Regions from separate parts of the Leptolyngbya sp. AN02str genome, predicted to be linked through region 2. Evidence: predicted binding sites of a transcription regulator. Region 2 holds the regulator's gene; each other region holds the start of a gene.
The links. The regulator NtcA, encoded in region 2, controls nitrogen genes in cyanobacteria. The targets are predictions, from matches to a motif close to TTTGTANNNNNNNNTACAAA.
Positions count from the first base shown of each region.

Region 1: a site for NtcA is predicted at 5,459-5,478, ahead of ACQ4M4_RS16030 (DUF3155 domain-containing protein). Genes of this name have one in related genera too.
Region 3: a site for NtcA is predicted at 2,487-2,506, ahead of ACQ4M4_RS01505 (acetamidase/formamidase family protein). Genes of this name have one in related genera too.
Region 4: a site for NtcA is predicted at 4,618-4,637, ahead of ACQ4M4_RS05980 (MSMEG_0572/Sll0783 family nitrogen starvation response protein). Genes of this name have one in related genera too.

Region 1 is NZ_JBNXVR010000020.1:40,240-48,138, forward strand. It holds gene ACQ4M4_RS16010 (transketolase C-terminal domain-containing protein) at 1-1,752, opposite strand, end outside; gene ACQ4M4_RS16015 (YkvA family protein) at 2,218-2,472, shown strand; gene ACQ4M4_RS16020 (YkgJ family cysteine cluster protein) at 2,778-3,065, shown strand; gene nadC (carboxylating nicotinate-nucleotide diphosphorylase) at 3,627-4,499, opposite strand; gene ACQ4M4_RS16030 (DUF3155 domain-containing protein) at 5,114-5,431, opposite strand; gene ACQ4M4_RS16035 (GAF domain-containing sensor histidine kinase) at 5,738-7,129, shown strand; gene ACQ4M4_RS16040 (CTP synthase) at 7,241-7,899, opposite strand, start outside.
Region 2 is NZ_JBNXVR010000002.1:246,636-254,534, forward strand. It holds gene ACQ4M4_RS02815 (bifunctional pantoate--beta-alanine ligase/(d)CMP kinase) at 1-466, opposite strand, end outside; gene ACQ4M4_RS02820 (DUF362 domain-containing protein) at 597-1,394, opposite strand; gene ACQ4M4_RS02825 (hypothetical protein) at 1,706-1,840, opposite strand; gene ACQ4M4_RS02830 (cation diffusion facilitator family transporter) at 2,356-3,255, opposite strand; gene ACQ4M4_RS02835 (resolvase) at 3,373-3,795, opposite strand; gene ACQ4M4_RS02840 (DUF3084 domain-containing protein) at 3,832-5,226, opposite strand; gene ntcA (global nitrogen regulator NtcA) at 5,492-6,163, opposite strand; gene fabI (enoyl-ACP reductase FabI) at 6,605-7,381, shown strand; gene hisB (imidazoleglycerol-phosphate dehydratase HisB) at 7,618-7,899, shown strand, end outside.
Region 3 is NZ_JBNXVR010000001.1:343,208-351,106, reverse strand. It holds gene ACQ4M4_RS01525 (tetratricopeptide repeat protein) at 1-434, opposite strand, end outside; gene ACQ4M4_RS01520 (inositol monophosphatase family protein) at 499-1,323, opposite strand; gene ACQ4M4_RS01515 (2Fe-2S iron-sulfur cluster-binding protein) at 1,445-1,813, opposite strand; tRNA gene ACQ4M4_RS01510 (tRNA-Ser) at 2,189-2,275, shown strand; gene ACQ4M4_RS01505 (acetamidase/formamidase family protein) at 2,592-3,728, shown strand; gene ACQ4M4_RS01500 (cation diffusion facilitator family transporter) at 3,936-4,910, shown strand; gene ACQ4M4_RS01495 (metallophosphoesterase family protein) at 5,069-6,850, shown strand; gene xth (exodeoxyribonuclease III) at 7,035-7,832, shown strand; gene ACQ4M4_RS01485 (SOS response-associated peptidase) at 7,866-7,899, shown strand, end outside.
Region 4 is NZ_JBNXVR010000005.1:209,808-217,706, reverse strand. It holds gene ACQ4M4_RS06000 (sll0787 family AIR synthase-like protein) at 1-475, opposite strand, end outside; gene ACQ4M4_RS05995 (MSMEG_0567/Sll0786 family nitrogen starvation N-acetyltransferase) at 600-1,124, opposite strand; gene ACQ4M4_RS05990 (MSMEG_0568 family radical SAM protein) at 1,342-2,433, opposite strand; gene ACQ4M4_RS05985 (Nit6803 family nitrilase) at 2,683-3,729, opposite strand; gene ACQ4M4_RS05980 (MSMEG_0572/Sll0783 family nitrogen starvation response protein) at 3,867-4,349, opposite strand; gene ACQ4M4_RS05975 (hypothetical protein) at 5,071-5,370, opposite strand; gene ACQ4M4_RS05970 (hydrogenase maturation protease) at 6,270-6,827, shown strand; gene hypA (hydrogenase maturation nickel metallochaperone HypA) at 6,809-7,150, shown strand; gene hypF (carbamoyltransferase HypF) at 7,167-7,899, shown strand, end outside.

The DNA.
Region 1 (7,899 bases), on a different contig from region 2:
GCTGCCCAATCCGGTGCGGCGGTTGAAGGCTTCAACCGTTAGCACGAAGGGGGCTTTGCCGATCTTGGCCATCATGTCTTCGTCTACCACGTTGAGGGTGGTTTTGTTGATCAGGCCCACGTCGATGCCCTCTTGCTTCAAGCGCTCTACAGCATCCAAGGCGCGGTACAGAGCATCGCCAAAGCTGACGATGTAGCCAGCGGTGCCCTCGCGGACCACTTCATCCTTGCCGGGAGTGAAGGTGTAGCCTTCGCCGTAGAGTTCCTTACAGCTTTCATCCAGCAGGATGGGCGTTTTGGAGCGAGTCGAGAAAATGAACCGCAGACCCGGATTGAAGAAGATGGAATTCACCACTGCCTTCATTTGGTTCGCATCGGCGGGGAAGTAGAGCTTGGTGTCATAGCCGTCATCCAGGCCGTTGTCGGCAAAGAAGTTGTTGAGACCGAAGTGGCAGGTGTTGTCGGCCATGTCATCCACACCGGAGTGGGAGAAGTGGCACAGCAGGTTGGAACGGTTGAGGCGCGCCATGGTGATTTCGGAAATACACATTTCCAAGAAGGCAGCAAAGGTAGCAAAGATGCCTTGCTTGCCCTCTTGCATGCCGAATCCAGCGGCGGCGGAGATATTGCCCCGCTCCATAATGCCGGAGGGAATGAACACTTCGGGGTAAGCATCGTGGATTTTCTTGAGACCGCAGGAGCCTTCCAGGTCACTGTCGATCACGAGAACTTTGGCTTTGCGATCGCTCTCACTCATTCCGGCCAGCACGCCATTTACCGCATCGCCAAACACGTTTCGGTTGGAATCCCACTTGTCGCCAATCCCCAAGAAGCTGTAGCTATTCTTGGGGGCTTCAATGCCCTTGAGGTAGCCCACCGCAGCCGTGTGACCCTTGGATTCCAGATATTGCAGAGCGGCTTTTACCGAAATCACGTCATGACCGTGGTTGGAGCCTTCCAGTCCCTCAATGCCGGGACACATGGGCCGCTTGCAGATGACGGCGATCGCCCCTGGTGTATTCACCGCTTCGCAAATAGCCGCATACAGCGCATCCAAGTCTTCGCCATCCACCTCAAGCACCTTCAGCCCGTGTCCTTCCAACGTTTTCTTCACGCTGAAGCCAGGTAGATATTTGGAAGGATGGCCCGCGATCGTGACATCGTTGTCGTCAATGATCAGCTTTACATTCAGGTGCTGGGCCACCGCGAGGCGAGCGGCCTCCGCATCGTTTCCTTCCTGCTGGGAACCATCGGAACCTAGGCAGAACACAGTTTTGCCGGGGTTGGCGAAGGCCACACCGTTGACATAGGGCCACATGTGGCCCAAACGGCCCGAGCTAAATTCCACACCGGGGGTGAGGCCCAGTTCGGGGTGCCCGGGCAGGGTGGAGTCCGCCGCACGGTACTTCATCAACTGCTCGGCAGACATGTGACCGCGCAGCACCGACATCAGGTACTGAGTGCCCACTCGGTGTCCGGCCTCATCAAAAAAGATGGGTACAAACTGATCGGGCTGGCTGCGAAACAGGGCATCCAGAATCATCACTTCGGGAACGGTATCGTAGGGGCCGCCCGTGTGTCCGCCAACGCCCCGCGCCGCACCCGTTGCGGTAAAGAATACGATCGCATCACGACAGAGTTGAATGTTGGATGTGAGCGCCTCGCGCTGCTCGCTAGTGAGCGTTGAATTGGATGGATCGAGCGTGACAGCTTTATAGGCGCTCAGGTCGATAGGAAATGAGGTGTTGCTCATGGTTTCGTGACTATGAAAGGGCGTGTAGAACTAGCGAGCCGCTGTTGCAGCGCGAACCAAGGGTTGAATGCAAGCTGGGCAGCGAATGGTTGAAATCTTGAAGACAGCGTATCGCTTTGAGGAAAACGTGTCTTGTTGCCCAAAGCACCAGACGGCAGATCCAGTTCAATCGGTCTAACGTTCAGCTTGGAAATGGACTCAGCTTTTGCAGGGCAAAAATCCAATGCCTCAAAGTTCGCAGTCCAAAAAGCTGATGTCAGCCCTGGTGCTAGATCGTCTGATATCTACGCTGATGGTAGGCAATCATGGGATCGAATGCAAGGCAATTCTTGCGTTGGTGAGCGACCTGCGATCGCGGGATGGGACTTTCCCTCCAATAAAAGCCGCGAAATCCGCACATCCCCAAGCCTCCGATCCATTAAAAAGTCTGTAACGATCATGAATGTTGGCTTCGGAATTACACCCATGAAATTCTTTGCTCGCCCCGTTTATCAACTGTTTCGTAAACTGCTGGCTCATCCGAAATATCGCTGGTGGATGGCGGCAGCAACGTTGGTGTATGTGATTAGCCCGTTCGATTTTCTGCCGGATATGCTCCCGTTTTTAGGGCAAATTGATGATGCATTGCTTGTATCGTTGGTGCTGACGGAGTTATCGCCTGAAGTGATGAAATACGTGCGATCGCTTAAGCAAAAGAACTCCGCCCAGACCGAAGCGTAAGCGGGCTAAGCGTTGGCTGAGATTTGATGAGATCTCAATGATTTAGGATTCTGCAAACCTGAGTTTTGAATAAGCTGAAGTGCCTAATTTTGCGTGCGCGTCGCGCACGCAAAATTAGGCTTTTCTGAGGTTTGCGCGTCGCACAAACCTCAGAAAAGCTTTTAACCGAAACTGACGTTCTGCAAACCCGTGTTCTACATCTGTAGAGGCGGGTTTTTGAGTGGGGAGGATGCCTGGGGCAAACGGGAGCAGCGATCGCCCTCACGGTAAGCTAAGGGTTGCGTTGTTGAACACATTAATTTGGCATGATGACGGCTATGGACTGTCGCGTTGGCTGCGGGGCGTGCTGTATTGCTCCGTCAATTTCATCCCCAATTCCAGGACTGCCCAATGGCAAGCCTGCTGGAGTGCGGTGCATTCAGCTAACCGACGATAATCGATGCTTACTCTTTGGCAAACCAGAGCGTCCAGCCGTATGCAGCAGCCTCAAACCGTCGCAAGAGATGTGCTGCACCACAGCAGAAGAGGCGATCGCCCAATTGCTGCAATTGGAAGCGGCAACTGCACCCAACTCGACACCTTCGTCTCTCTAGCAGACGAGCAGATCGCCGTTTAAGAACCCATTGACCTCAATCTATCGTTGGTATCCTATCTAACGGGCTGCAATCTACATAACGTCAATTAACGTCAGTTTTGGATAGGCTGAAGCACCGTTCGCCGAAATCGAACTTCAACGGACATGAACTAAAACTGCTGCCGTGAATCGTTGGCTAGAAGTCTGACGTGGATTGGGGGCTTTGCGCTTGAGTGATTTGGACATGGATAGAACATAAGCGTCATTGAAGCATTGTTGGGTTCGAGACAAGGTCTCGAACCCAACAATGCTTTTGTTCCCTTGGCTGCCTGGATAGCGCCAAACCAAACAGCTCCAAAAGGAGTTGTGGAACTGGCTTTAGGAAACATTCAGCTGGCAATATAAGCAAGCTGAATAGTTGAGTTGAATTGCACAAGTGCAACAACGTCATAAAACATGGAACACACAACTGACCAACTTCAATGACTCAACTCACGAGCTGTTGCATTGAATTTAGCTGTATTCACCATAGGCGATTTTTTCATGAGAGCAAATAGGCGCTTGCGAGATTGTCATCGTTTTACGATATGGCCTGCATCGACATGCTGAGATCGAGCCAAGTTGAGCGGGTAATAGGAGCGCTGGTTGAAATAAAATCGACTCCGGTTTCGGCAATGGGGCGCAGCGTGTGAAGGGTAATGTTGCCCGATGCTTCAATCAAAATGCGATCGCTCTGCTCTCGAATGAGTTTGACTGCTTGCTGCATCAGGTCTATTGGCATGTTGTCTAGCATGATGATATCGGCCCGGTGCTCTAGGGCCTCGGCTACCTGCTCCAACCGCTCTGTTTCTACCTCAATGGTGAGGGGATAAGGCATGCGCTGCCGAATGTGGGCGATCGCCTGAGCAATGCCCCCTGCTGCGGCAATGTGATTGTCTTTAATCATGACTGCGTCATCTAAGCCCACTCGATGGTTGACGGCACCGCCCACCTGAGTGGCATATTTTTCTAGCAGCCGCAGCCCTGGAGTCGTCTTGCGCGTATCCACCAACTGGGTGGGCAAATCGTGAATGCAGTCCACATACGTGCGCGTGAGGGTGGCAATACCGCTAAGGCGCATGGCTAAGTTGAGTGCGACTCGCTCACCCATGAGCAAGGCATCCAACGGCCCCTCAATGCGAGCAATGACGGTGCCGCGATCGCACCAGGCCCCATCCTCCACCAACGGCACAAACGTGACCGTGGGGTTAAGTAACCCAAAAACACGCTGGGCTACGGGCAGCCCTGCCACAACGCCCGCTTCTTTGCACATCCACTGAGCAGCGCCGGCGGGTGCCCCCTGAGGAAAGATGCCCTGGGTTGTGCGATCGCCCCGGCCAATGTCTTCAAGTAACCATTGATTCAGTAGCGGATCAAGCACAAGGTGAGGCGGCAAAACAGCAGTGGAGACCATAGCGAATCGTGATGTCAAATTGATAGATGATCTTGAGAGCGTGCAGTGTCGCGCTCATCGGCAAATCCTAAAATAATTATTTGAAAAAGCATAAGTGAGCGACCTCTAAATCTACAGTGAAGTTGGCAAAAGCCGCCGACACTAGCCGCCGACACTTGGCCTAACTATTGGGGGCATCGATTCACGAGACAGACGTTCAGGGGTGCGATCGCTCAGCTCAAACTCTATCGGATTGATGATGATGGATTGCCACGGAAGCTGCAAAAATTTCCGAAAGGTCAATAAAGAAGCTCAAAATCGGGCGAAACCTGCTTCCACCGCCCATTTTCATTGATAAGCGTTACATATGCTACGCACTGTAGTAGATGGGAATGGTATCAAATCCTATAACGAGAAAGCGGAGCTAGAAACCTAGCTCCGCCGGATAGAAACAAATCTTCTGTGAGAGTGCAAGAGATATGCCCAATTCTGCAAAATTCGTCAGCATTGTTCAAATAGAACGTGATGCACAGTCTTGCAGGACAACACATTGCAGCGCAACAGTGGGGGGGCCTTAGTCGTTGAGCAGGCGACGTGAAGCGATCGCTCTTGCAGCTATTCAATTGTTCAGAAGATCATCGACCTGAAGCAGCGACCAGAGCCTCAATCTCCTCCTCATCGCTGAATCGCAAGCTGGGAAATAGGAAATGGTTCTCTTCTACATATTGAGCGCCAAACAGTCCCTTCTCAGCCCAAAAATAACGGTCAGTTGTATGCTCGTTGCGTTTAACCAACAGCAGCGCAGGAGGAACAATACCTTCTGCCTGAATGAACTTCCGAGCAGCGGTGACAGGCTTATCTTCACCACATTCAATACTGAACTGAGGGATTAATTCTAGAATTCGGCGTCCCTCTAAACGACGACGGCTCTTACGCTTGCGTCTCCTTGCCAACCTCCTTACCTCCTCTCTATAACGTTAGATGTAACTCTGGTTACATATTTCGGGAACCGTGGTAAGTATAGAAGGTTGAAACTAAAATTTCAACTTCCTTTAACCTATCGATACATTCCTGAAAAGACCCCTACTAAAGGTTCTCAAGCCCTTATCTGGGCTAAATATCAAAATTTTTTTAGATAGAACGTAAACTTGTGTAAGCAAAATTAAGGAAAGCTATCATTAAATTCAAGCAGTCGGTTAGTGTTGCTGGCCTCGCTCAGCAGCTCGTCCATCATGATGTAGTTGGGTTTTGATCTGCGAATGTTAATGTCTGCGAGCCCCGAATTCTTAGCTTTGTGTCGCTCTCAGGTGGCGTTGCTAACTCAGGGGTTTGGCGCGGCATTAAGCATTGTCTACCTCGCAGAAGGAACTACCGAAGAGGCCACTGCTGACTTGGTGCCAATCGTGGCATACCCTGAGGCTGCTGCCTCTTGGGAACGAGAGCAGGTTTTGTCTCTGTTAACCTCGACGCTGCAAGAGGTTGCCGAGCCGCGATCGCTCACGGCTCATCAGTTTTTGGTGGAAGAGTCGCCGTTGTTATTGCCGTCCTCTCAAGAGGCTGGAACGGTTTCGTCGTCGTCTCCCAATGCCGATGCAGCATTGGATCAATCGATGATGCATGAGCAACAAATGGTGTTGCCCCTCATGCATGAAGGGCTCGTGATGGGCCTGTTGGTCACGGCACGAGTCGATCGCCCATGGTTGGAGTCGGAGCGATCGCAGATTGAACGCATTGCGCGATCGCTGGCTTTGGCTTGTGTCATGGATCAGCGGTGGAACTGGGCCGAGCATGATTTGGCAGCCTTGCAACAGTTGCAGTCACAGCAAAGCGACCTATTTGATAACTTGCTGCACCAGTTTCGCAATCCGCTAACGGCCCTAAAAACCTTTGGCAAACTGTTGATCAAGCGCCTATCCCCCACAGACAAAAATCGAGAAGTGGCGGAGTCGATCGTGCGCGAAAGTGAGCATTTGCAGGAGCTGCTGCGACAGTTTGAGCAGGTGACCCAACTTCAAGCCGAAAGACGGCTTGGCTCAGCGGCCTCCTCCGCTTTGGATGCAGGCAGTGCAACCTTAGAAGCGAACGATCAGCGTTTGTTGTCGGGGGCGAATGCGCTCACGGCGATTCCGCTCACGCTGTCGTGGCACCGCTTTGATGAGGTACTGGAACCCTTGCTAGAGTCGGAATTGGCGATCGCTCAGGAGCGTCGAATTCGGCTAATTGCAACCATTCCGCCCCAACTGCCCAACGTGCAAGTTGATATGGCGGCACTCCGCGAAGTGTTAAATAATTTGCTGGACAATGCCATAAAATACACGCCTTCTGGAGGACAGGTAACGGTGTTGTTGGGGCTGCACCGCACTCTGGGCACCCGCGACCAACAGGGGATTGCCATTGTTGACAATGGCCCTGGCATTCCCCACGAAGACTTGCCGCGCTTGTTTGAGCGGCACTTTCGTGGAGTGCAAGCTAACTCGGCAATTCCCGGCACAGGCTTGGGATTGGCGATCGCCCGACAGCTAGTGGCACAAATGGGAGGAGACATTCAGGTCTTTAGCCCAGCCCATGAAAGTGGCCTCACCAGAAGCACACAGCCCCCCGGAGCTGCGTTTGTGGTTTGGCTAAACGAGGAGTCAGGAGCCAGGAGCTAGAGCGCGCACGCAAACATGGGCTGTTCTGATGTTTGCACGCCGCGCAAACATCAGAACAGCCCCTACCCCTAACCGACACTGACGTGTCTGAACGGTTCCGCATTCCAGCGGTTAAGCGCCAGAGGGTTCAAGCTGGCGCTCAGATTGCTGCTGCTGTTGGGTGTAGGCGATCGCCGCTTTGACCACCCCATTAAACAAAGGATGGGGCCGGTTCGGGCGAGATTGAAACTCTGGATGGAACTGGCTGGCGATAAAGAAGGGATGATTGGGTAACTCAATCATTTCTACCAATCGGCCATCGGGTGACGTGCCGCTCACCACATAGCCGGATTCTAAAAACAGGGTGCGGTAGGCATTGTTGAACTCGTAGCGATGGCGATGGCGCTCGTACACGACTTCCTCATGATAGAGACGCTCGGCCAGACTGTTGGGGGCAATGCGACAGGGATACAACCCTAAACGCATGGTGCCGCCCAAATCGACAACATCGTGCTGCTCGGGCAGTAGGTTAATCACCGGATTAGGACAATCTGCATCGAACTCGGCGCTGCTGGCATCTTGCAGCCCTGCAACATGCCGTGCCCATTCAATGACCGCACACTGCATGCCCAGGCACAAGCCCAGGAAGGGAATGTTGTTTTCGCGAGCGTATTGAATGGCGGTAATCTTGCCATCAATGCCGCGAGTGCCAAAACCACCAGGCACCACGACTCCATGCACTCCTTGCAGTTGCTCCGCCACGGTTAACGGCTGAATCTCTTCGGAATTGA
Region 2 (7,899 bases):
GCAGCACGATGTTGAGCAACTTGGTCACAACCGTGGCCACGCCTTCAAAATGGCCAGGACGATGGGGGCCGCACAGCACGGCCATCATTTCGGGAGGAGGAACAACTTGGGTGAGCAACCGTTTGTCGGCGGGATCGGCAGAACTGTACAGTTCCGCCACAGAGGGGGCAAAGATGGCATCTACTCCAGCATCTGCGCACAGTTCGCGATCGCGCTCCAGGGTTTTGGGATAGCGATGAAAGTCTTCATTAGGGCCAAATTGCAGCGGATTGACAAAAATACTGACAACCACCACTTTGGTTTCGCGACGGGCCTGCTGCACCAAGCTCAGGTGCCCTTCGTGCAAGGCTCCCATCGTTGGCACCAATCCCACCACGGGTGCCCCATCCCGAAGCCGCTCTGCTGCGCCTTCTCGCTGTTGCCATACATAACTTCGCAATCCTGCGATCGTCTTGAACAGGCGCACCGTTTCCTCCAGGAACCCCTCGTATTCACCCAACTGTTGTTGTAACCTTTCGTAGTTTACTGAATTCTGAATCGCGCTGATTCGTTCAGGACAAGACGAATGGGCTTTCCCAAAAAAAGCAGGCAGTGCCTTAATCCTGTTGGGGCAGGGAATGTCGCTTGGCGATCGCCTCAATATAGCTAGGAACCGCTTCTCCACCCACATGGCAGGCTTCGCGATCCACCTGTAGCAAGTCATCCCCCCAAATCACTTGTCCGACAGGAACCGCATCACCCCGGTCTGGTTTCCAATCATGACTGACAAACTTTTGGTCGGCATCTACAACACCGCCATCAAACCAGTAGCCAATGCAGTCATATACATCTTGCAGGACTTGGGGAACCGAAGGACGATGCAACTGGCCGCGAGAGTTGGCGCTGCGCGCTTTGTAGCGCGATCGGGGAAACAAGCCATACAGATTCTTCAGCGATGCAGAAATGAGGGGTTCATTCTTCAGTAGCGTCCGTTTAAAGGCACTGACTGAGATTCGACAATCCACGTCTTGCAGCAGAGCCGGAGCCCACATCGTTTGAAAGCGCATGGGCCGGGACGATCGGTTGGGATACTCCAGCAGTGGCAGTGTATCCGCATCCAACAGCTGCATTCCCTCATCCATAACGTTGTACAGGCCATTGCGACCAGCAATCTCACTGAGAGAAACCGGCGAACACACCCCTTCCACAATCAAAATTTCGGCCGTTGGGCTAGCTTGGCGCAGCGATCGCAGCACCCCACCTAGTACACCCATACTTACCGTAACCGGCGGCTTTGCAGGGTATCCCAAATTTGGCTTGACCAAAATGCGCGTGGCATTCCAAGCAGCCTTGGGCGGCGTATAGACAAACTCTGGCGTTGCCGCGACCTGCACCGCGTGAACCAATTCCGGCATCGTTCTATCTTAAAAACACGTGTAGGGTGAGCCATGCCCACCCTACCAAAATCTGCCCCAAAGCGAACTCAGCCATCCAAAATAACCTGAGTTTTGAGTAAGCTGAAGTGCCCATTTTTGCGTGCGCGTTGCGCACGCAAAAATGGGCACTTCTGAAGTTTGCGCGGCGCGCAAACTTCAGAAAAGCTTTGAACCGAAACTGACGTTTCAATAGGACTTACGCACCTCATCCCAAAACCAGAGAATTACATGATGTTTGAAGTGCTTGGTACTCCAAACATCATGCACCTGCGTAAGTCCTGTTTAAGCAACTAGGCAACACGACCCTGACGACGCTGATGAGCCTTCCACCGCAGCAGCGCACGCTTCAAACCTGTAGAGCGCCGTTTGGGTTGCTCCACCAAAAGCCCTTGTGTTGTCGTAATTGTGGCGTACGTTAACATCATTCACTCCTCTACATGGCGGCATCATCATTGCAGAATGTTGACCGCGTGTTCAGTGACATGCTAGACACTGGCGATCGCCCCTCTACAGATCGGGAACCCGTCCTTGCCTAGGCGTAAAACCCGAACCCATTTCTGTAACAACCTGGAACCGATTACTAGCTGCCCGATCCCCACAGACGAGCCTCCTCACCCTTATCCCAAAGTCACCCGACAATCCCTCCCAGGTACGAGAACCAGCCCCCACATAAACCTGATCCCATCCCAACCAATGCGAAGCGACCCAACACCCCCACCGATAACCCCTTTGCCGAGGGAGGGTCTGGGAGGGACGGGCTGCCGTCTCTCCCAGTCAGGGGGTTTGGGGGGCGACGCGCCCCCAAGCCAAACCTATAGCCCTAAACATTCGTGCTCTGATACGTCTCAACATCGTCAGCCAAGAGCGTCAAAGAACCGCCCTCATCTCAAAGATCCGTCAACAACCGAAATAATCCAATTTGGGATTTGGGATTTGGGATTTAGTGGTCACCGTAGCTAATTTCATCCGAGCGGTACTGAAACGGCTCCACATGAATATTAATGCGGGCAGGACCATAACACTCATTCAGCCGATCCTCCACCGCTTCGGTAATCGCATGAGCCGTCACCACATCCGTTGCATCCACAATCAAATGCATTTCAATAAACACCTGCCGCCCCAACACCCCACGAGACGCAATGCTGTGGCAATTCACTACACCCGGCACCTGCATCACCGTATCGTGAATCGCTTCCGGGGCGATCGCCATCCTATCCACCAGCCACGGCAAATTTTCCTGCAAAACCGACCAACCACTCAGGAATACCAACAGCGCCACCGGAAACGACAGCACCACATCCAACCACTGAAACCCCAGCGCCCACACCCCCACCAAGCCACCCAACACACTAATCGTCACCCATACATCACTCATGGTGTGACGCGCATCCGCAATCAGAATGGGGCTACCAACACGCCGACCAACACGCCGCTCATAGAACGCCACAAAAATATTGAGACCCAACACCATTAACAGCAACCACAGTTCAAACATGCCAATCTGAACCGGATCGCTCCCGTTAAGAATGCGCCCCACCGCACTCTTCAAAATCTCGAAGCAAGCAATCCCCAAAAAAACCGCAATCCCCAACGCACCGAGCGCTTCAAACTTTTGATGGCCGTAGGGATGATCGCGATCGGGCTCAGGATTCGACAGTCCACTCGTGACCAATCCCAGCACATTATTCGCGCTATCGGTAACACTATGCAGCGCATCGGCCAGCACACTCAGCGACCCCGTTAGCGTGCCCACCATCACCTTAATGCCCATCACCACAATGTTGAGCACCAGAGTTAGCACCAGCACCCGTTGGACTTGTGCCCGATGATCTTTTTGCATGCCCAATCACCCACTGCGAAATCCAATTGCTAGGACTATAGCAGTCGGGTTAGGGAGATAGGAGATCCACCTAATCCCAACGAATCTCAAATCTAAGAATCCAAACTCCCAAACGGCTTACCCTGCATCAGTAAGGCGCTGTAAATACCGCTCAATCAGCAGGATGGCGACAATATCATCAATAGGGCGAGGGATGGTGCGCAGCTTTTGTGGAATCAGGGCTTGCAAGCCCTTAGGAGGAAACATCTGCCAATAGCGATCGCGTGCTTCCAACGTACTGTAGCGCTCGTCAACCAGAACCACCCGCAACGGTTCGGGCAGCTCGCTCTCAAGGCGAGTTTTCCAGAGCTTGGCCGTCGTTTGGTCGCCCATCACCAACAGCGAAATGGGGAACTGTTGACGAAGTTGAGAAATTCGAGCGATCGCCAACGTCGAAGGCACCACCTCATAAAACAGCAATTGGCGATCCAACCCCATCACCGCGAGGCCACACTTTAGCCGACCGGGATCAAACCCTAAAATGGCTGGTTGATCTGTCATTCGTTGACCTGTCACACTTCCTCTTCAACCACTGGCTTAAGGTTGCAGCAAACTTTCCGTTTCGGCTGTGCTGAACAGTACACGATCCCCACTGACAGCCAGCAGATCTAGCTGAGCAGGGCCAGCGGTATAAATGGGCTCCATCGCCACCGCTTGAATGCTAACAGGCTGATTGTAGACCCGAATCTGTCGAAAGAAGTTGACCACCGTTTCAGTGCGGCCATCGGCAATCTGCACCACCTCAGCCAGCAGCCCCAACTGGCGTAGGCGGAACTGCGCCGTACCAATGAGCAAGTTGAACTGCTCAACCAACGCTTCATCCGTAAGCCGTCGGGGATCAGCCGTTGCAGAAGCCACCACCTCACCAGTCCGCAGCAGCAGCTCATTGGGAGCCGCCGCCACAAAAACCTGAATGCAGTCCTCGCCTGATAGCACGCAGGGTTCGCCCACTACATAGTTGCCAGCCGACAGAATTCGCACCACATACTCACGCCCGTTTTGCAATTGCTCCACCAATTGCTCCACCTGGGCATTCGTGACCTGAATGACCTGCCCCTCAACAGCATTCATACCAGGCCGCACCCGCTGGGCTGCAAACCGATTGGCCTCAACCAAAAGCTGAATCACCGCTTGGGGTGCTGCCGCCGGAGTCACAACTCGCACGACCCCCGAAGACAAGGTTTGATTGCGCAAAAGGGCGACACTGCCCTGCCGCAAACCCTGAAATTCCCGTTCCAGCACTTGCACTTCTTGCGTAAGGTACTGCTGCTGCGCTTCTAGCTCTCGAAGTTGGGCTTCGCGCTCCGCAATGCGGCGATCGCGCTCCGCAATTTCCTCTTCTCGCTGCAAAATTTGCTGCTGGCGATCGGCCTGCAATTGTCGAATTTCTTCGCGCAGTGAGTTGGCCTGACCCGATACATTACGCAGCACCGCTTGCGCCTGACGGTAGCTGGTTTCAATTTGCTGTAACTGCGATTGGGTGCTACCGAGTTGGTCTTCAGTCACGCGCAACTGACCTTCAATCCGATCCCGCTGCACATTCGCCTCATCTAGCCGACGGTTAATGCTCGACAGCCGCCGCTGAGCCTCTTGCTGCTCATCCAGTGCAACATCAAGCTCGCGCTGAATGGTTTCCCGTTCACCCTGCGCCTCCCCTAGCTCAATTCGAGCATTGGCCAGATCATCTTGAATGCTCTCTAGCTCAAACACCCCAGTACGCAAGCGATCATCAATTGCAAACAAAATGCCAAACGTGACCGCAGAAATCAAAATCCCGGTCATGATCGTGATTAAGGTGGCAGTTTGCCGGGGACGCAGCCGAAACAAGCTCAGCCGTGCTTTACCAACTCGCATTCCCAGGCGATCGCCAACGGTTGCAATCACCCCTCCCAACACCAAAATCGCCAAAATTAAGACCAGCCCTGTGGTCATCGTCAGCTACGCAGAACTCAGATACAGCCTACTGCATTCTGATAAGAGATTTCAGGAAACGCGCAAACTCTTGCCACACCATTCAACCTGCGGCCCGCGTCGTCTTACTGTCAATCTCCTACCATCAAGCAGCCTCACCCCTAGAAATTGAGTCTCCTCCATTTCCAGTGTGACATTTACGGATCAGCCTATGAGCCAAAATTTGCGAAAAATGAGGATTTTCAGCTTTTTTGCCATCTCACCCATTCATTTAGCCAACCGCGCCCTACGTAAACTGCTGACTTAGCGCAACCGGGTTGTAAACCGTGATCTTCTTTTTGTGAATGGAAATCATATTGTCCGTTCGCAGGTCGCCCAGCAACCGTGTCACCGTCACCCGAGTCGAGCCAATCGCCTCAGCGATCGCTTGATGAGACAGCTTCAGGTCGATCATAATGCCATCCGACGTGGGCACCCCAAAGTCACGACACAAAATCAGCAAAAAGCTCACCAGCCGCGATCCCATATCCCGATGGGCCAACGTTTCAATCATCATCTCAGTTTGCAAAATGCGCGATGACAGACCCTTCAGCATCAACATGCTCAAGTCGGGATTATCCTTCAGCGCCTTTTCCACCTGCTCAATCGGAATCGACAGCAGCTCTACCGGAGTAAACGCCACCGCATGGTAAAAGCGATCGGCCCGTTGCCCTGTAATGAGCGACAGCACCCCAAACACACTGTTCTCTCGCAGCAGCGCCACCGTAATTTCTTCGCCCGCCTCGTACACCCGCGACAGCTTCACCGCTCCCTTCAGCAAAAAGTAAACCCGTTCCGCAGGGTCGCCCGGAAAGAAAATGGTTTTGCCTCGTTCAAACGCCTCCACCATTGGCGGAAACACGCCACCGCTCAACTGTCGGAAAACATCTGCCAACGGCTTATCTTGTGTCGCCACCATACCCCTCGCCTTCTCGGACCCTGTGAGAGTAGTCTTTTTATTAACCAGAAATCAGCCTACGCTTAAGAACAACTACACCATCGAATTGTGCCTAAGTGAGGAAATTTTGACTTTAGAACACTTAAACTAACTTTAGAAGAGTTTTTTGTATCCGATACTACACTTGATTCCTTCAGGAAGCCTGCATGAATACCAGATTTAGCGAAATCGCTCTTGACAAGAGATGCTGCAGACCGTTTTGTGGGCTTTGTCTATCAGGGTATAGCAAGCTACGGTAAATGCGTCATCTTTCGAGATTAGGGTTAGCGGATCGTGGCATTCCAATTCTCATCCAACCACATGAACTGCCACCCAACCCCTACTTTTAGATCCCCTTTTTCAGTATTCTTAATTCGCTGGCACATCTAAAAGCCCAAAAAAATTCATACCCTCCTAACGCCAATGCTGAATTTAACTGGAAAAAATGCCCTCGTTACCGGAATTGCCAACAATCGCTCCATCGCTTGGGGCATTGCACAGCAGCTTCAGGCGGCCGGTGCCAACCTGGGCATTACCTACCTGCCCGACGACAAAGGCAAGATGGAGAAAAAGGTTGCCGATTTGGTTGAACCGTTGCAGCCCAGCCTATTCTTGCCGTTGGATGTGCAAAACGATGGGCAGGTCGAGAGCACCTTTAATACCGTGCGCGACAAGTGGGGCAAGGTTGATATCCTGATTCACTGTTTGGCCTTTGCCAATCGCGATGATTTGAGTGGCGACTTTAGTAACGTATCGCGCGAAGGCTTTGATCTCGCGCTAAATGTCAGCGCTTATTCACTGGTGCAGCTCGCACGTGCAGCCAAGCCGCTCATGACCGAGGGCGGCTCTATTGTGACGCTTACGTACTTGGGTGGGGTGCGGGTGGTGCCCAACTACAATGTAATGGGCGTTGCTAAAGCGGCATTGGAAATGAATGTGCGCTATCTAGCCGCAGAAATGGGGCCAATCAATGTTCGGGTGAATGGAATTTCGGCTGGCCCGATTCGGACGCTAGCCTCCTCTGCTGTGGGTGGCATTCTAGACATGATTCATCATGTGGAAGAGGTGGCACCGTTGCGCCGTACGGTAACGCAAACAGAAGTGGGCAATGCGGCAGCGTTTCTGTGTAGCGATTTGTCGAGCGGCATCACAGGTCAAATTCTATATGTGGATGCGGGCTACGAAATTATGGGCATGTAGGCCTGCCCTGAAGAGGGGGATACAGGGCGCGCGCTGTATCCCTCACGCACACCTTTCATGCACAACCTCGTCATGCACAAACTGCCATAATAGATAGAGCAAATTGGGTTTGATGGTTGGCTCAGCCAAGTGCTCAATGACTGAGTTCTTTTCTTGGGTCAATTGGTTGAGCGAGTCTGCACGTTGATCCCTTGCTTGTTTCTTGTTGACGTCCTCTGTTGCGAAATCCCAGTCTTATGCAAACCCGCGATCCCATCACAACACCGACCGCTTCCGACGTTCCTGTTGTTTCGACAGGTCGCACAGCATCGGTCAGTCGCAAAACCAAAGAGACCGACGTTCAGGTGAGCCTCAACTTAGATGGGCAGGGGCAGTGTCGTGCAGAAACGGGAGTTCCTTTTTTGGATCACATGCTGGATCAGATTTCCTCGCATGGATTGATTGATCTTGATGTGCATGCAACCGGAGACATCCACATCGATGACCACCACACCAACGAAGACGTGGGCATTACGCTC
Region 3 (7,899 bases), on a different contig from region 2:
CCCGTCACGTCTATCGTTTTGTCGAGGTGATGATACTGCTCTTCTGCCAGCTTTTTGACAGCCATTCGATAGGCATAATCCAGCTCGCCCCGCTCTTCTGCGAGCTTGCGCGACACCTCTCCCGTCAGCACGACGGTTTCTTGTTGCCGCAGGGCCTGTTGCCCCTTCAGCTTGAGCAAAACTTGATGCTCAACCAGGCTCTTTTCATTCGACAAAATTTCGTAGGCCGGGTTCACCAGCTTTGACAAAAACTCAGCCGCGCGCTGGCGATCTTCCTCGCTCTCCTTCGCGCAGCTATCGGGATGCAGTCGCCTAGCTAGCTTGAGATAGTACTTGCGGATCTCTTTGGCATCGGCATCGACCGGTGCACCTAGCACAGCATGATGATCGGTAAATTCAAAACCAAACAAGCCTTGGTCAATCTTTAGCGACATGCAAACCCTCTTCCAACCTGCCCAAGTTCCCTCTAGTGTACTTCGCTTATCCTCGCTGTGGAGGTTAGGTTTGAGCGAATTCTGACAAAGGTTGAATCTGTTGCAGTGTGGCGCTCAGTTCTTGGTGGATTTTGCCGTTGGTTGCCAAAATGCGCCCCGATTTGATGTCGTAGGGGCTGCCATCATAGGCTGTCACTTGTCCGCCTGCTTCTCGAATGAGCACAATGCCCGCCGCCATATCCCAAGGAGAGAGGCCGCGCTCCCAAAATCCATCAACCCGGCCACAGGCTACAAAGGCTAGATCTAACGATGCGGCCCCTCCGCGACGTACCCCTTGGGTAAGGTGGGTGAGATGGCAAAACTCAGCATAGTTATTGTCGGGAGTGGAGCAGCGATCATAGGCAAAACCAGTGGTTAGCAGGCTGTGTTCTAAATCAGCGGTGGTGGAGACGTGGATGGGCTGACGGTTGCGGGTAGCTCCCAGACCCTTGGCAGCGCGAAATAGCTCGTTGTAGTAGGGGTTGTAAATTACCCCTACTTGGGGCTCTCCGTGGATCAGCAAGCCGATGGATACCGCAAAAAAAGGAAACCCATGGGCGTAGTTGGTGGTGCCATCTAAAGGATCGACGGCCCACAGGTACTCACTAGAGTCGAGCCCCGAGGCTCCGGTTTCTTCGGCTAAGATGGCATGTTCGGGAAAGTGTCGCCGCAGTCGGCTGAGCACTTCGGCTTCGGCAGCGTGGTCGGCTTCGGTGACCAAATTGCCCGATCGCCCCTTTTCTTCAATGGCTTCTAGATTTCCGTAATGTTGCAAAATCACGCTGCCAGCTGCGAGTGCGGCCTCGGTTGCAATATCGAGAAAAATATGGAGCTGATCGGGAGTGGTCATGAAAGCCAGGGGAAATGAAATTGCTGAACGGACAGGATAGATGGCACGCTCTCAATAAGAGCGCGACTGCGCACTGGAGCCAGATAACACTGGGGAAGGGTTGGGTTAGAGGCGCGATCGCCTATTCCTCATCCAGGGGGAGACCCCGCTTGACCTTGCCCCGACCAAAGTAGCGTCCAAACTGCTGCTCGTATACTTCATCTTCATCCTGAGTTTCCACTTCCAGGTCACTCAAAGGATAGCTGACACACAGCAGGGCGTAACCTTTGGCCCGCAGCTCTGGCGACAGACCCATGGCTTCGGGCTGATACAGCTCTCCCGACAATACTCGTACGGCACAGGCGGTGCAGGCTCCATTCCGGCACGAAAACGGCAGCTCAGCTCCGTCGTGCTCGGCAGTGTGCAAAATGTAGCGATCTTCGGGCACAACAACCGAATGGGTTGTGTTGGTTTGTCGGTTGTGGATGCGAACGGTATAGGAACGGGTCATGCTGGGTTGAACAACATTAACTGGGCAGTGCTTTGATCATACGGCTTTCTGTGCCTGGTATGGGGCCGTTGATGGTTTGGGCGATCGCTCACTCTCAGGACTGACGCAGTTGAATAATGTTTGGGGCACTTAGCGCCCTAAACATTATTCAACCCCTGGTTTTTTTTGACGAAGTGCATAAGTCCTCACTCTTTCGGGTCTCGGGCTCTTGCAAGCTTGAGCAAGCGCTCGTTTGGGAAAAACTCATGAATCGAACGGAGAGATTTCACTCATTCCGGCGCAAGTTCTGATACGATGATTATTTGTGACCAGATTGACGTGCTCATGCAGCATGGCCTAAATCAGAAGTCGCACGATACAACTGCATACCCCCCTGGAGAGATGGCCGAGTGGTTGAAGGCGCAGCACTGGAAATGCTGTTTAGGGGTAACTCTAACGAGGGTTCGAATCCCTCTCTCTCCGTTGAAAAAAGCTAAATCCTCAATGCATTGATTTAGCTTGGCTCAAGCAATGTTTAATCGATAGGCAGTCACTCCACACGACGGGGTGGCTGCTTTTTTGCGGTGGCTGCGGTTCGGGAGTTTGGCCGCGTTCTGTCACCGATGTCTGGCTTCCTATAATCTTAAGAAAATCTTTAATCAATACTCATAACGACTACTGATTTAGGTGGGCAAGTGTAGCTCATATTACAACGGTTTTTTTTAAAAACCTGTTCACTGATTCAGTCATTCACGTTTTTACACATCATCAATCACTAAAAATGAAACTGCTAAAGCGTATGAGAAAGTCGCAGTCCTTTGGTTCTCCAAAGCGGCTGTGGCCCGTGTTGAGTGGGGTTGGGGTTTGTTTGCTGTTGGTGACGGTTTGGGCCTCTTGGTTTTCTCCTGCCGTAGCGGAACATGAAGTTTATGAGGTGAAATCAACTCCTGAGAATGTGATCTGGGGAGAGCTATTTAAGCCAGATAGCGCGCCTATCCTGACGGTGAAGTCGGGCGATCGCATTCGTATGGAAACGGTTTCCCATGAAGGCATCCTGGCCGATCAGGGTGATACCGTTGCCTTTTTGACGGGTGCGGGTATCAAAGAGTCTGAAATTTTGCCAGACCAGCTCACGATTAAAGGTCAAGTGCCAAAATCTGGCCCTGGCCCCCACGTTGTAACTGGCCCCATTTATGTAGAAGGGGCTGAGCCCGGCGATGTATTAGAAATTAAAACCATCGATATCGATTACCGCGCTCCCTATGGCGTGATCTCCAATCGTCATAATCGTGGAGCCCTACCGGGTGAGTATCCTGAAAATGGTGCGCCAATTTATACCAAGGTAATTCCTATCGATGCCAAGGATGAAATTGGTATCTTTAAGCCTTCGAATGGCTTGCCCGAGTTGGAAATTGAACTCAAGCCCTTTATGGGATTGATGGGGGTGGTGCCTGCCAATCCTGAAGAGGCAGTGAACTCCGTACCTCCAGGGCTGTATGGTGGCAACGTGGATATTAAATACCTGGGGCGCGGCAGCAGCTTGTACTTGCCTGTGCAGGTTCCGGGTGCGCTGTTCTACTCGGGCGATCCGCACTGTGCCCAAGGCAATGGTGAGGTGGCGCTAACGGCGATCGAATGTTCGCTGACGCCTATCTTTGAACTGGTCGTTCACAAGAACATGGACTTGCCTGCACCCATGGGTGAAACCGAGGATGCCTGGATTGCCGTGGGCCTAGATACCGACCTCGACGAAGCCATGAAGAAGTCAGTGCGTGAGTATCTTCGGATTATGAACGACAAGTACGGGCTCACCAAGGCCGATGCCTTCCTGTATGCCAGTGCCGACATCGATTTTGAAGTGTCTCAGGTGGTAGACATTGTGAAGGGAATTCATGGTGTAATCCCCAAAGACAAATTCAAGGCACTTGAGCCGTAATTTTTGCGTCACTGCCTATTGAGGGCTTATCGAGTTGAATGGTGGGTGATGGGTTTTGCCTATTGCCCACCATCCAAACTTCCTCACTTGAGTTAGCGGTGAGTAAACCCTGCTGAAAGCGGTTGGAGAGCTGAAGCGGCTTGTTTGGCGCTCCTGCTCCACCCCGGGGAATTATGCTGATAGTAGACTCATCCTTGTGGTGTTGGTATGTTCGTTCATTCGGTGGAATGTCGCTGTGTAGAGCACACTCAGGTTAACAGTCTACAAAAGGCTCGCCTGTTATGGATAGCGCTAGGGCTGATTGGTGGATTTTCGGCAATTGAGCTGGCGGTGAGTGTGTCGAGCGGCAGCTTGGCGCTGTTGGCTGAGGCTGGACACATGGTGTCAGACTGTACGGCTCTGGCGATCGCCCTGTTGGCAACCTGGATTGCCCGTTGGCCGAAGTCGGAGCAGGCTCCGTTTGGCTATCGTCGAGTTGAGATTGTGGCGGCGCTGGTGAATGGGCTGGGTTTGGTGGCGATCGCCCTGTGGATTGCCTGGGAAGCGGTGGAGCGGCTGCAAGCCCCTGCGACCGAGATTGTGGCCTTGCCCATGTTGATGACGGCCGTACTGGGCTTGGTGGTAAATGGCATCAACATTTCGCTGTTGCATGGCCACAGCCATACGGATTTGAATTTGAAGGGCGCGTTTTTGCACATGGTGGCCGACGCCATTGGCTCGGTTGGGGTGATTGTGGCGGCGATCGCCGTCTATGCATTTGGCTGGTACTGGGCCGATAGCGTGATCAGCCTGATGGTGGCGGCCGTGATTGTGGCGGGGGCGGTGCCTTTAATTCACCAAAGTTTTGGAATTTTGCTAGAGCAAACGCCTGGTTATTTGGATGCGAATGCAGTAAAAGCGCGGCTAGAAAGCTTTGACGGCATCCTGCGGGTCGAAAATTTTCGCTTGTGGGCGATCGCACCTGGCCAAGAAATGCTGCTGGCTCATTGTGTGGTAGATGTGGCCGATGGGGCTGTGCGCGATCGGCTGTTGCGCGATGCCCAAAGCGTTTTGATGGACGAGTTTGGGCTGGCAGATGTCTGCCTACAAATGAGCGCTCCGGTCTTGTCCCGCGTTGTGAATTTGTCGCAGCACCATGTTTTAGAGTTGCTGGCTGCGCAATCGACTCAACTGAATGATTGATGCCGTTTGAATGCTAGGGGATGGAGCCGCTGTTGGCGACAATACCGAGCAGAAGAGTCTCTAGACCCTACAATCAGCTCAGGATGGATGCAAGCTTGCCCCATGTAGCGTGTTTGCATGATTTCTGAAGCGTTTCATTGCGTTGGCTGGGGTCGGTTATGCTCCGTCAGGTGAGTCGTTTAAGAGGCCGACTGTTAAGAGGCCGACTTTGGCTGTTGGCGATGGTGTTGGCGATCGCGATTGGCAGTTGTGCCCTGGGGAATCGGGCAGTAACTGAACCAAGCTTACTGACTGACCCATTCTTGCAATTACCAACGGCATCGTCGGTGCGAGTGGTGTGGTTTACCGAGTTTGAAGGCCGGGAGCACGTTCTGGAATATGGTGAAGGATTCCAGTCCCGAGCGATCGCCACGAGCATTCCACTCTCCCACGTGCGAGAAGATCAACAGTCCCGGGTCGGTCGTCAAACGAAAGACGGCCAGGTTTACCGCCAGCTAACTCCTCGCCCAATTTGGCGACATGAAGCCGAGGCTGTTAATTTGCCGCCCAATCAGCGCATTCCTTACCATGTGCAGAGCCAAGATGACCAGGGTCGTGAGGTGACTAGCCGCACCTTCACACTGGCCCCGGCCCCGTCTCCCGGCACTCCCCTCAAAATCTTGCTCACATCTGACCACCAAAGCAAAGGAATGACGGCGGCTAACTTGCAGAAGGTCGCAGAAACCGTCGGCCAGCTCGATGCTGTTTGGATGGCGGGCGATCTAGTCAACATTCCCGATCGCGCTTCGGAATGGTTTGATGACAATCGGGGCAATGCCTTTTTTCCTTGCCTGCAAGGACGAGCCGAGTTTGTGCTGAAGGCGAGTCCCGATGCAGCCACTGGCACCCGCTATGTAGGCGGTGAAATTATTCAGCATGCGCCACTGTTTAGCGCGCTGGGTAACCATGAAGTGATGGGGCGCTCCGGTCGCCTTGGCAGCTTAAATGAAGAGTTTGAGGATGCCATTTCCCGAGAGGTGGCGCTGCAACTGTACGGTGAGGAGAACCTCAAGGCCAATTCTTACAACAGCGACACTTACGAAGAAATCTTGACTCTGCCTCAGAGCCTGGACGGTGGCGAGCGCTACTATGCCGTGACCTTTGGCGATGTGCGGTTGCTTTCTCTGTATGCTACGAATTTGTGGCGTCGTCCTAGCCTGGACCCCAGCGACAAAAGCCGCTTTCGGGAGCCGGAAGGGGAGGAGAATAACCGCGAAGCTTGGGGCTACGGGCAACTCCTGTTTGAGGCGATCGCTCAGGGAAGCCCCCAATACAACTGGCTCAAGCAAGAACTCAGCAGCCCCGAGTTTCGGCTGGCCCGCTACAAGGTGGTGATGCTGCACCATCCCATGCATAGTTTGGGGGAGAACGTGATTCCCCCCTACACTAGCCCGGTGCGGGTAGTAGAGCGGAATGGAGCGGGGGCGATCGCCGCAATCCGCTACGACTACCCCAGGGAAGATGACTACCTGCTGCGGGATGTGATGCCCCTCTTAGAAGCCGCCAATGTGCAACTGGTTCTCTATGGCCACTCCCATGTGTGGAACCGCTTTCGCACACTCACAGGCATTGATTTGCTAGAAACCTCAAACGTTGGCAATACCTACGGTGCAGCCTGGGGAAGCAACGCGCGCAATCTGCCCGACCTACCCTCTGAGTTCTACAATCTGCAAAACTACACCACCATTGGTGATCCGGGTGGGCTGGAGCCGATTGTGCCAACGTTGGCCCCCCTCACGGATGAAGCCGGTCAACCGCTGCCGTACATCGCAAGCAACGACATCACGGTTTTCAGCATTTTTGACACGGGTACGGGCATCATCAGCAGCTATCGATTCGATACCCGCGACCCCGACTCCGCCGTCGTCAAGTTTGATGAGTTCCAGCTTAGCTTTGGGTAAGCGGGCTGCTGTGCCAATATCCCACTGCGGCTGCAACCGCTAGGGATATTCGGCCACAAGATATTTCTATACATCAACGCGCCTGATGCTATGAAATCCGTTTCTCTGGCCGGGTGGGCTGAAACGATAAGGCCGTCGAACTGCCGTATTACACTAGCTAGAGTTCTCTCAATCGCACGGGTGGATGAAAGTCGCAACTTGGAATGTTAACTCGGTCCGCACTCGGCTGGAGCATGTGACCAACTGGCTCACAGACAACCCAGTGGATGTGCTGTGTTTGCAAGAAACGAAGGTCGTGGATGATGATTTTCCGCGATCGCCCTTTGCCGAGTTGGGCTACCAAACCTACATCTATGGCCAAAAATCCTATAACGGTGTGGCTTTGGTGAGCCGCACTCCCTTGGAAGAGGTGAACTATGGCTTTGGCGGCATTTTGGGAGATGCGATCGGGGCTGAGTGGGATGCCCAAAAGCGCGTGATTTCGGCGGTGCTGGACGGCGTGCGGATTGTGAACCTGTATGTACCCAACGGTTCCTCGGTGAGCAGCGACAAATACACCTATAAGCTCGGTTGGCTCAACATTCTGCGGGAGTACTTAAAGACTCTGCTAGAGCAGCATGCAGAAGTTTTAGTATGTGGCGATTTCAATATTGCGCTGGAGGATCGGGATATTCACGATCCCAAAGGCCGCGAAAAAGAAGTGATGGCCACCGATGCCGAACGCAATGCCCTAAAAGCGATCCTGGAACTTGGCTTTGCCGATGCCTTTCGCAAGTTCAACCAGGAGGATGGGCAGTTTAGCTGGTGGGATTACCGGGCTGCTGCCTTTCGGCGCAACTTGGGCTGGCGAATTGATCACCACTATCTGTCTCCCAGGCTGTACGATCGTGCGCTGGATTGCCTCATCGACAAAACCCCTCGCAAGTTAGAGAAACCCAGCGACCACGCCCCCGTTATCGTAGAAATTGGAAGCGCAACCTGAGCGTAGCGCGATCGCCACGAACGGGAGGGCACCATGTGCGGACGATATACCCAAACTGCCTCTGGAC
Region 4 (7,899 bases), on a different contig from region 2:
CTCCTGGCTGCGCGCCAAAGCTCGTAAGCAGCCGTTGTGCCCGTCCCAAAATTGCAACCGACAGAGCGTTGTAAGGACTATGGCAGTTGGTATGACCGCCCACAATCGGCACGTTAAATACGCGCGATGCTGCTTTCATTCCCTCCCAGAGTGGTTTGCTATCATCTGTAGACTGGCTCCACAGTGCATCGACCACTGCAATGGGTCGCCCACCCATCGCATAAATATCGCTCACATTCACCAATACGCTACACCAACCTGCAAACCACGGTTCCGCGCCAACCAATGCTGGCAAGATTCCCTCCGCCGCCAGTAGCAAATAGCCATCCCCATCAGGAATGGCCGCACAATCATCCCCAACAGGAATGGCGGCTTCAGTGGAGTCATGCAGCAACATCGTTGCTGCGGTTTGAATATCTCGCTTGTGCAAAATACCAAGCGTTTGCTGCAATTTAGCAGCGAGAGAAAGTAGCATTCGGTATGGTTCGCTTAGGGATGACTTGGACGCGGCATGGAAGAATCCGGTGAGGTTGAGCGGTGCTCAATAATACGGTGAGTGATAGGAGGAAAGAATTTTGCTAACGCTTAAGCCAGCAGCGCTAGGATGCGGCTTGAATGAGGTGGGGCAGGTGTGGACGCGGTTCGTTGCCGGGTGGATAGTACGCAAGATCGGCCTCCATCAGGTGGTGCGGGCGATCGCACAACACGATTTCTTCCAACGAGTCCCAATGAAGCCGCTGAAAGAATCTCACATTTTGCAACTGTACCGTGGCTAAAAAGCGATCGCAGCCCCAAGTATTTGCGGTCGTAACCGCTTTGTGAATGAGCCCTTTGCCAATGCGACCAACCCGACGATAATCCTGGTGTACGCCTAAGCGCCCACCGTACCACAAGCCTGGTTCTGCCTCATAAATTCGCACCACGCCTACCACCTGTCGCTGGGCCAACGAGTTTGCTTGATGATCGATCGCAATAATGGGATACGAGATGCGATCGGTTTCATCTTCATCGCTGCCATCAAAAATTCCCTGCTCTTCGCAGAAAATGGCACGCCGAAGGGCAAAATATGCCTCAACGTCGCCATCTGAGAGTGCCAGTTTAAAGGTGTAACGGTCGGTTGTCATGACAATGAACACCTAATGGAACAACATCAAGTTCAACAAACAAGTTCAACAAACAAGTTCAACAAACAAGTTCAACAAAAATCATGCAGGCGGAAAGCTTCGTTGATTTAGCCAGAGATAGATCATGGATTAACAGGAGAGTCCAAACCGAATTGATTTATGAATGGGCGATCGCATCACTCATATCGGTTCTGGCACGTTCATGAACCCATCAACCTTATGATTCAAACATGGAAAGAGCCGAGCAGGCTCCACACTTGGCGCAGCCTGCATTCATGTCGGCAGAGGACATCCCAGCCTGTTTCAGCATGGCTCCAACCTGTTGATATAGCGAAAACATGAAATCGCTGGATGGAGATGGATGATGGGCCAGTGGCGTATCGGTAATCGGCACAAAGGGCACCACAAAGGGATAAACGCCAAGCTGAATCAAGCGATCGCACGCTTCTAGGAGCGTTTCCAAACTATCGCCCAGCCCCGCCAACAAATAAGTGCTGACCTGTCCCCAACCAAACACAGGCACAGCCGCCGCAAACGCTTCGTAGTAGTACTCCACCGGAACCGTTGCCTTACCTGGCATGATGCGATCGCGCACCTCGGGGTCTACCGCTTCCAAGTGCATTCCCAAACTATCGACGCCAGCCTCCTTCATCCGGGCAAACCAAGCAAAATCATCGGGGGGTTCACACTGAACCTGAATGGGAATATTGATCCGCGCTTTGATGGCCTTGACACATTCCGTGAGATAAGCAGCGCCGCGATCGCTGGTGTTGGGCGTTCCTGTAGTCATCACCATGTGCTTAACGCCATCAAGGCGTACTGCGGCTTCGGCCACTTCAGCCAGTTGGGCCGGGGTCTTCCGCGCAATGGTGCGATCGCCCTCTAGCGATTTTTCAATCGCACAAAATTGGCAGGCTGTTGCTGCATCGCGATAGCGCATACAGGTTTGCAGAACCGTTGTGGCCAGCACATCACGGCTATGCAATAGCGCAATTTTGGAATACGGGATACCGTCGGCGGTGGTCAGGCGGTAAAACTCAGGCTGCTCTGGAAAATCTAATGGAGCGATCGCCATGCCATCGTGCTGTAGGGCGATCGCTTCAGCAGAAGCGTCCACCGTTGCAGAAAAGGGAGATACCGCCGCAGCGCTGGTGTAAATGGGCACCATCACTGTCGTACCATCTACCGTAATGGCCTTGTGATCAGAAGGCCCCGCTCCACCTTTGCGTCCCGATGCACCAACTTGTTGGTCGAGGAGTCGGAGCCCGGCAGATTGCAGTTCAGTGATGAGGCGCTGTTTATTCATCATGAGGAAATATCAAAGAAGGACAACGAAAAGCCGCTCTAGCGAGGAAGCCAACACAACACTCAAACGGAATCCATCAAACTGTCTATGCAACTAACTGGAAGAATGTGTGTAGAGTCTTTTCTGAGCGAATTCAGTCATGCAATCATAAATGCTCAAAAGCACTCAATCTCTACAAATTCACAGCTGATTAGATGTATTCAGACGATATAAGCAATGGATGCGATCGCCAACGTAGAAAACTGCAATCTGTTAAGAGAGCGAGGACGGAGCCGACCAATCACTCGGAACACTCATTGAAGAGTCTGCCATACTCATAGGCGGCACAACCATACGGCTTGTTGGCTGAGCAGGAGCCCCAGCCACAGGCTGATGCTGCATGACCTCCCATGGTTGCTGCACCACCTGAAGCTGTAACAAATCTGGTCGAGCATAGTGACCAACCGAATCCATCATTCGCTTACGCTTGGTAATGAGGGAAAAGTCTAAATCTGCGATCGCCATCCCTTCGCCATCGGTAATTGGCGGACAGAGGTGATTGCCCTCTGGCCCAATAATTGCCGTATTGCAACCACCCGCCAACACCTTTTGCAGGCGCTCATCGGGCGTAATCTGCTGCACTTGTTCGGGCGACAACCATGCCGTTGCATTGACAACAAAGCAACCCGACTCAAGAGCGTGATGGCGAATGGTCACCTCAATTTGATCGGCAAAAATCTGCCCCACCATCGACCCAGGAAACTGAGCACAGTGAATCTGTTCGTGCTGGGCCATGAGCGCATAGCGAGCCAGGGGATTGTAATGCTCCCAGCAGGCAAGCGCCCCTACTCGGCCAACAGCCGTATCCACCACTTGCAACCCAGAGCCATCGCCCTGCCCCCACACCATGCGCTCATGATAAGTCGGAGTAATTTTTCGCCGTTTCAGCACCAGCGAACCGTTTGAGTCAAACAGCAGTTGGGTATTGTAGAGCGAACCTTGGTCACGCTCATTTACTCCCAGCAGCACCACAACTTCGTGCGATCGCGCCGCTTGACTAACCGCCTCGGTTACAGGCCCCGGCACCACAACGGCCTCTTCGTACAGTCGCATATGCTCCTTACCCATGAGCACGGGAGGCTGCACAAACGAGAAATAGGGATAGTAAGGAACAAACGTTTCGGGAAACACGACCAGTTGAGCGCCCGCCTGAGCCGCCTGAGCGATCGCACTCAGCACCTTTTCAGTAGTGCCCTCTCGGCTAAATAACACCGGGCTAATCTGTACCGCAGCCGCGCGAACGATTCGCGAAAATTCCATCGAAGCGTCTCCCCAAAACGTCAGCGTGTGTTTTACCTACTGTGCTCGACAGAAGCAGGGATATCCAACGATTTGTAGCCCTGCTCTAAACAGATAACCCTGCCCCTGCAAGCATCACAGCCTACGACGATGCACCACTACAAAGTCCACGTATCCAAAATGAAGGCTCCATCCTTACGATGCAGCAGAATCAAATCCAACACATCCAGCGGACTAATAGGCCGAATACCTGGCATCAAGGAAGGCTCACCATGCCCGTACAAGGCTTGCAATGCAAAGCGACATGCATACACCTTGCCTCCCTCATTGATAAATTTAGCCAGCTGGTTATTAAAGTTTTGATGACCCGGAAATGCTTCGTCACCAATTTTTGGGAAGCCGCGCTGAACACCCAGAGTAACGCCAGGACCATACAACAGCACTGAAGTTTCAAACCCTTTGCGCTGAAGACGGATCGCTTGCAGCAAATTCACTAAGCCAATCGAGCCTTCAAAAGCAACCGTGTGGAATGTAACGAGAGCCTTTTCACCAGGATCGGCCTGAACATCGGGAAATACCTTCTCTTCGTAGTCCACAAAAAAGTCACCAACTTGGTGAGCTGGGGTTGTGACCTCAGGCATGATTTAAGTTCTCCAGTAGCAGTACGTAACAGTAGCCAGCATCAAGCCCCAATCCATCGCACAGTCGGTCAAGGTTGATGCTGAAGGGTACAAACACACAGGCCGTAACCAACCAGAACAGAGTGCAGCACTCGGTAAGTTGGGAACTTTCTTCGACCTGTGCCACGAAAACATAGAGACTTGCAGGAGCGTAAAGACAGACCGTTAATCGGCCCCTGTTACGCACTCCAGTAAGCTATGTGAAGCGTAGGAGGTCATTTAAGAGAGTTTTGTATCTTCTACTACGGATGTAATCAGGTCTAGCGGTAAGTTCAGGTCAGCAGCGCGAAAACACACTTATTTTGCACAACACGATTACTGACCTATCGATTTCGATAGGGGCAAAAACTCCCTGCAAGATTTTGTGTGCAATGCTACCTTTTGCGCTCGAAACCGCACAAACTGCAATGCGAATCCCACAACACCGTGCGATCGCCGCCCAGCCAGAACAGATTCTCCAGTCCGTCGTAAGGCAAAGCAAGAACGATACGGTGATGGTCTAGACATGTGGATGGTTGTTGTAGAAGGCTCGTGGAGCCATTCTTCTACAACAACCATCCACACATACAAAACACAAGCAACGATACAGATCAAGTCTTACGCAGTTGAATGGTTTTTCGGATGAAGTGCGTCAGTTCTAACAGAGATATTGCAGACACAAGCACATGAGCCAACACAACCATTACCCAAACGGTTGATCGGGTTCGGTGGCAAGCCAGTACAGGAGGGCCAACGCGTTATCAACTTGGCCGTTGTTCTGCTCAGCAAAAAAATCATGAAGCTTTAGTTCATGCTCCAACAGCACACCAACAGAGTTAATTTGGCAGCTTGTGGCATGGGCTGGCAACAATTCAATATTTGGCAAACCCGCAGAGCTGATTTCCCGAAATTTTTCAGCCGCACCCAATAAGGGATGAGGCTCTCGCAGCAAGCGGTCTAACTCAAGGGGTGAGGGAAAGCGAGGCTCTGATTGTGGCGTCATCCAAGGATCGGATTCTACAGTTTCATCCCGAGAAGTTATCAACTTATCAGGTTTTTTCTCAAAGTTGGTAGACATGATTGAATCACCTCCAACCGTTTATCTTCGTTGGATTAAGTGTGTGAATTAAGGATCACGAAATCGATCTATTGGTACGTCTATCGTGATTACTTTTGGAACATCATCCAGCCTGACAGATATATTTATCCTATCATTAGAAACTTGTGCGAAATTGTGGCTAAATATAAGTAAACAGACCTGAGCAGATATGCGGCGATCGCTTCAAAATTGTTCTAGGAATCAAACTCAGTCTGGCAGCCAGGTTTCACATTGATTCCCTTTTTCAGCAGTTATCCTGCCCGCTGTATCATCCACAATACGTTACATAGTTAATCTATTAGGACTTACGCACTTCATCCGAAAAACCAGAGGGTTGAATAATTTTTGGAGCGCTAAGCGCTCCAAAAATTATTCAACTGCGTAAGTCCTGATCTATCTTGCAGTTGATCTATTCTGTCATTCTCTACGGTAGAGAAAAGCATCGAGAGGGTACATCCTCAAAATCCATCAACTCTAGGCAAACAAAGGTTTCCGCAACGCTTCAACACAAAGTTTTATTGAGAGTTGTGTATTAACTCAGGCGCGATAGGGTTAGTTTCAGCATCCTATTGGCACAATGAAATTCAGGGGTCGATCTGCACCGTGCGATCGCTCATCGTGGCCTTGTTGTTTCGACAGGTCGGCGAAGGATCTAGCCTATGTGAGAGTTCATTCTTATTAACACAAACATCTCGAAGAAACCACGAGATTAGCGAGACTTGTTCACCCATGTTTCAGCGCAGTGATAAAACCACGATGGGCAACAAAACCTTGTGCAAATGTTCTTCAGTTTCGCAAACGAAATGGAACACAGAATTGTTGTGATTGGATATGGCAATCTTTTGCGTTGTGACGATGGAGTAGGTCAGTACATTGCGACCCAGATGATGCAACGGAACAAGGTATCTATCAAAGCAGTGGTTGACGCGATCGCCCTTCATCAACTCACCCCTGAATTGGTCGAAACATTAGCCACTGTTGACCTGGCGATTTTTGTGGATGCGTATCTTGCCCATAGCGAACTGGATGAAGTTCGAGTTGAGTCGGTGGCGATCGCTCCTGCTGGGCTTGCCACAGGGCACTGGTGCGAGCCGTCTGTTTTGTTAGCCATGACTCAGGCACTGCACCACTATGCACCCAATGCCTATTGGGTAACAGTGCCAGGGGTCAACTTTGAATTTGGAGAGCACCTTTCTCTTGTTGCGCATCGAGGAATAACGGCCGCAATTCACCAGATTGAACGCTTGATTGAATCCTTTATTCAATCAGCTCTGGAACCAACTCTGCAATCGACGCTGCAATCGACTCTGCAACCCACGATTCAACCCACGAGGACACAACCATGCATGAAGTCGGGATGATGCAAAACTTACTGAACGCCGCTGTAGAACGGGCCAAGCAAGAAGGAGCCGAGCAGATTCGAGTGCTGCAATTACGGGTTGGCGCATCGTCGGGTGTTGCGCCCGAATCTCTGCAGCTTGCGTTTGATGTTGTGAAGCAAGGAACCATGGCCGAAGATGCTCAACTGCGCATCGATCGCACTCCATCGGTGTATTACTGCGACAATTGCGATCGCGATTTTGAGCCCGCAGATCCGTTGAATGAGTGTCCCGAGTGCCACCGTATCAGCACAAATATTCGGCAAGGCAACGAATTTACACTGGAGTTTTTGGACGTTTCGTGAAGGTGACTCAACCACGGTGACTCAACGGCAACGACTGGCAACTATTTCATTGCAGCGGCTCCACATTGTGCTGCGGGGAGTGGTGCAGGGGGTTGGCTTTCGGCCATTTGTGTACCGCTTGGCAACCGAGTTGCGGCTCAGCGGGTGGGTCATGAACTCTGCGGCTGGGGTGGAGCTTGAGGTAGAAGGCGCGCGATCGCAACTGGATAGATTTGTGCAGCGGCTCCCTCAAGAGTTGCCCACCCACGCCACCATTCACCAGATGGAAACCTCAGCGATCGCACCCATTGGGGATACAACATTTGAGATACGAGCCAGCCTGCATGGGAAAAAACGGGCGATCATTTTACCCGATTTGGCAACCTGTCCCGAGTGTTTACGCGAAGTCTTGGATCCGGATAACCGACGCTATCGCTATCCATTTACAACCTGCACCCACTGCGGGCCTCGGTTTAGCATTGTGCAGACGCTACCTTACGATCGTCCCTCCACGACCATGCAGGGCTTTCGGATGTGTGCACAGTGCCAGTTGGAATACGACAATCCCCTGGATCGGCGGTTCCACGCTCAGCCCAATGCTTGCCCTGTTTGCGGTCCTCACCTGGAGGGTTGGAGTGCCCACGGGGCGGTGCTGGCAACTCATGAAGCCGCCTTGCAACTGGCAGCAAAGGCCATTCGCCAGGGCAACATTGTCGCCGTTAAAGGTTTAGGTGGATTTCACCTCATGGCCGACAGTCGCAACGGGACAG